DNA from 2 places in the Arthrobacter sp. CJ23 genome. Region 2 is predicted to be linked to the other one. Evidence: riboswitches for the same ligand, from Rfam matches in the RefSeq annotation. Region 2 holds a riboswitch; the other holds the start of a gene.

Region 1 (2,192 bases), 1.9 Mb from region 2:
CGTGGACGCCGGGGCCAAATCGCAGATGACCGGGGTGGTGGGCGCGGCGCTGGTGCTGGCCTTCATGCTCCTGGCACCCGGTGTGACCGAGTACCTGCCCTCCGCAACACTGGCCGCCGTCGTCATTGCCGCGGCCATTGCCCTCGCGGATCCGTCCGGCGTCCGGCGGCTCCTGAGCCTGAGCCGCAGCGAATCCGCGGTGATGCTGGCTGCCTTCCTGGGCGTCCTCACAGTGGGCGTCCTGCAAGGCATCGTGGTGGCCATAGCCCTGGCAGTCCTGGACTTTGTGCGCCGCGCTTGGGACCCGTACCGGGCGGAGTTGGGCTCAGAGGAGGGCCTGCCCGGCTACCACGACCTCGCCCGGCACCCCGAAGGCAAACGCATCCCCGGGCTCCTGATCCTGCGCTTCGATGCCCCGCTGTTCTTCGGCAACGGGCAGGTCCTGGCGGGCTTCGTGCGGGAACAACTGGATGAAGCCTCCGGCAAGGCTCCGGACGCGATCACCCACGTCATCCTCGCTGCCGAGCCGATCACCGGGATCGACACCACTGCCCTTGAGGACCTGGTGACCCTGGACGAGTGGCTCGCCAATAAAGGAGTGGATTTGGTGTTCGCCGAGCTCAAGGGACCGGTCAAGGACAAACTGCTCCACCTCGGCGCCGCGGCCCGCTTCACGCCCGAGCATTTCTTCCCCACCATCGGCGCCGCAGTGCGCGCACTCAGGCGCGAATAGCTCCAGCAGCCGCCGGTTACGCAACATGACGACGGCGACCCCCCTGTCACATGCGGCTCCGCCGTCGTGGATGTTACTTTTTTCTTGAGTAATGAGCACCAGCACAAAGCCCTGACTTGCTGGTCGGCAACCCTCTCTCCGGCGGGGTGCCTCAGGTGACTACTCGGCGTATCGACACTTTCGAACTGCAAGCGTGACTGAGGAGCACCAGCAAATGACTGAACCCATCGAAGAAAAACTCGCCTACCGGCTGATCACCGGCCCGGACACCCGTGACTTCTGCGAGCGGATCTCCGCCGCACTGGCCGAGGGCTACGTGCTCCACGGCAGCCCCTCCGCCACCTTCAACGGCACCGATGTGATCGTGGCGCAGGCCGTGATCCTGCCCGTGGCCATCGCCACCGCGGATGCCGCCGTGGCCAGCGCCGTTGACCGGCTTGAGGGCTACGACGAGGACGAAGAAGCATTCGAGGGCCACGCGTGAGCTACGCCGGAGACCTGAGCCCGCACGAGGCGTGGGCCAAACTCGAAGAAGGCGCCATCCTGGTGGACGTCCGCACCGAGGGCGAATGGGCCCACATCGGCATCCCGGACACCAAGGCCACCGAAAACGATCCGCTGTTCATCCAGTGGAACCTGGCCGGCGGCGTCCCCAACTCCCGCTTCCTGGACGAGCTGCTGCAGCAGGCCCCGGAGGCCGGCAGCACCGAGCTGGTCTTCCTGTGCCGCTCGGGCCAGCGCTCCATCGCCGCCGCCATCGCCGCAACGCAGGCAGGCTACACCTCCTACAACGTGCTGGAGGGCTTTGAAGGCGAACCGGACCGCTACGGCGAGCGCACCGTGAACGGCTGGAAAAACCGCGGACTCCCGACGAACCTGGGGAAAAACTAAGTGACTTTCAATCCTGACGCCGCCGGCTGGAGCCCTGACACGCAGGCAGTCCGCGGCGGCCTTGACCGTACTAATTTCCAGGAGACCTCCGAGGCGGTCTTTCTGAACTCCGGTTTCGTCTACGAGTCGGCGGAGGCCGCCGAGCGCGCGTTCACGGGCGAGGACGAACGCTTCGTCTACTCCCGCTACGGCAACCCCTCGGTCGCCACCTTCCAGGAACGCCTCCGGCTGCTGGAAGGCACCGAAGCGTGCTTCGCGACGGCGTCGGGCATGTCCGCGGTGTTCACGGCGCTCGGTGCCCTGCTGGCCGCCGGCGACCGCGTGGTGGCCGCCCGCTCCCTATTCGGCTCCTGCTTCGTCATCCTCAACGAGATCCTGCCGCGCTGGGGCGTGGAGACGGTCTTCGTCGACGGCCCGGACCTGGAGCAGTGGCGTTCCGCGCTCTCGGAGCCGACCACGGCGGTCTTCTTCGAGTCGCCGTCGAACCCCATGCAGGAAATCGTGGACATCGCCGCAGTGAGCGAACTGGCCCACGCGGCCGGAGCCACCGTCGTCGTCGACAATGTCT
Region 2 (2,192 bases):
AACGCCGTGCAGCCGAACACCAAGCTGTTCTTCGCCGAGGTGGTCTCCAACCCCCGCCAGGACGTTCTCGACATCGAGGGTGTCGCCCGCACCGCGCACGAGGCCGGTGTGCCGCTCATTGTCGACAACACCCTGTCCACGCCCTACCTGATCCGGCCCATCGAATGGGGTGCGGACATCGTGGTGCACTCGGCCACCAAGTACCTCGGCGGACACGGCGCCGCGATCGCCGGCGTGATCGTCGACTCCGGAAACTTCGATTTCGGCAAGGACCCTGCCCGCTTCCCGGGCTTCAATACGCCGGACCCCAGCTACAACGGCCTGGTCTACGCCCGTGACCTCGGCAAGGACGGGGCCCTGGGCGCCAACCTCTCCTACATCCTCAAAGCCCGCGTCCAGCTGCTGCGCGATCTCGGCTCGGCCGTGTCCCCGTTCAATGCCTTCCTGATCTCCCAGGGCATTGAAACGCTCAGCCTGCGCGTGGAGCGGCACGTGGACAACGCCACGCGCGTGGCGGAATGGCTGGAAGGCCGCGACGACGTCGAATCGGTCGCCTATGCGGGCCTGCCGTCAAGCCCCTGGTTCGAGCGCGGCCGCAAATACGGCCCCCGCGGCACGGGCGCCGTGGTCGCTTTCACCATCCGCGGGGGAGTGGAAGCCGGCAAACGCTTCGTGGATGCCCTCGAACTGCACTCCCACGTGGCAAACATCGGTGACGTCCGTTCGCTGGTCATCCACCCGGCGTCGACCACCCACAGCCAGCTGAGTGCCGAACAGCAGGCCATCGCCGGCGTGTCTCCGGGGCTGGTCCGGCTCTCCGTGGGCATCGAGCACATCGATGACATCCTGGCGGACCTCGACGCAGGTTTCCGCGCCGCGAAGGGCGCCTGAGGGCGGTCGCAGGAAGGCTGCGGCGAGACTGCGGGGGCGTCCGGCGGGGCGTGCGATTCTTCGCCGGACTGCCCTCGCGGCTGCGCTTTGGTGAACAAAACTGCGCCCAGGTGTCACATAAGTGTCACAATCTTCGCCAGATGGACCCTCTTCTTCCTACACTCGTAGTCATAGGTCATGAGTGCCAGTGACAGCCCCGGCTTGCTGGCCGGCAACCCTCCTTCCGCGGTGGGGTGCCCCGGGTGAAGACCTGGCCTTCCGCTTTGTTGGCGGCGGGCAAGCGCGATGTGAGGTGTCACCGAATGACTATTGCTGCAACAGCCCTACCCGAATCCGGCCACAAGGAACGCACCATCCAGCAGGAACGACCCATCGAGCAGGACGGCACCGTGAAGTACGTCTCCGTGGGGCCGCTCGAGCTGGAGGCAGGCGGCTTCCTCCCGGACGTGGTGCTTGCCTACGAAACCTGGGGGCGGCTCAACGCAGACGGCTCGAATGCGGTGCTGATCCAGCACGCGCTGACCGGCAGCACCCATGTGGCCCGCGGCGGCAGCGACGAAGAAGGCTGGTGGGATCAGCTCGTCGGCCCCGGCGCCACCATCGACACCGAGCGCTGGTTCGTGGTCTCCATCAACATCGTGGGCGGCTGCTACGGCAGCACGGGCCCGTCCTCCACGGCGCCGGACGGCCGCCCCTGGGGTTCGCGCTTCCCCCTCGTCACGCTTCGAGACAGCACGGCGGCCGAGGCACGCCTGGCGGATCAGCTCGGCATCGCCGCCTGGCATGCCGTGGTTGGCGGATCCATGGGCGGTGCCCGCGCCCTCGAATGGGCTGTCACCTACCCGGAACGCGTCCGGCAGTGCGCCGTGGTCTCCGTGGGCGCCTACAGCACGGCCGAGCAGATCGCCTTTGCCCAGGCACAGACCCTCGCCATCCGGCAGGATGTCGATTTCAACGGCGGCGATTACTACGGCGGCCAGGCTCCGGAGGCCGGGCTTGCCCTGGCCCGCCGGATCGCCCACATCACCTACCGCTCCGCCCTGGAACTGGACATCCGCTTCGGCCGCAATGCCCAGGGCAGGGAAGCTCCGCTCGAGGCCGCGGTGCTCGGGGAGCGCGGCCGGTACCAAGTGGAGAGCTACCTGGACCACCAGGGCACCAAGCTGGTGCGCCGTTTTGACGCCAACAGCTACATCGCCATCACCGAGGCGCTCATGAGCCACGACGTCAGCCGCGGCCGCGGGACACTCAAGGAGGCCCTGTCCCGTGCGACGGCCGAATTCTTCATCGCCGCCGTGGAC

What was found. A riboswitch is a leader RNA that binds a small molecule or an ion and turns the genes downstream of it on or off. The one in region 2 is predicted to bind S-adenosylmethionine.
Region 1: it holds a riboswitch for S-adenosylmethionine, as region 2 does, so the genes downstream of both, NVV90_RS18890 (DUF1737 domain-containing protein) here and NVV90_RS06570 (homoserine O-acetyltransferase) in region 2, are expected to answer to the same signal.

The regions. Positions count from the first base shown of each region.
Region 1 is NZ_CP102950.1:4,187,499-4,189,690, forward strand. It holds gene NVV90_RS18885 (SulP family inorganic anion transporter) at 1-733, shown strand, start outside; SAM riboswitch class IV at 821-933, shown strand; gene NVV90_RS18890 (DUF1737 domain-containing protein) at 948-1,217, shown strand; gene NVV90_RS18895 (rhodanese-like domain-containing protein) at 1,214-1,624, shown strand; gene NVV90_RS18900 (O-succinylhomoserine sulfhydrylase) at 1,625-2,192, shown strand, end outside.
Region 2 is NZ_CP102950.1:1,495,084-1,497,275, forward strand. It holds gene NVV90_RS06565 (bifunctional o-acetylhomoserine/o-acetylserine sulfhydrylase) at 1-891, shown strand, start outside; SAM riboswitch class IV at 1,065-1,180, shown strand; gene NVV90_RS06570 (homoserine O-acetyltransferase) at 1,194-2,192, shown strand, end outside.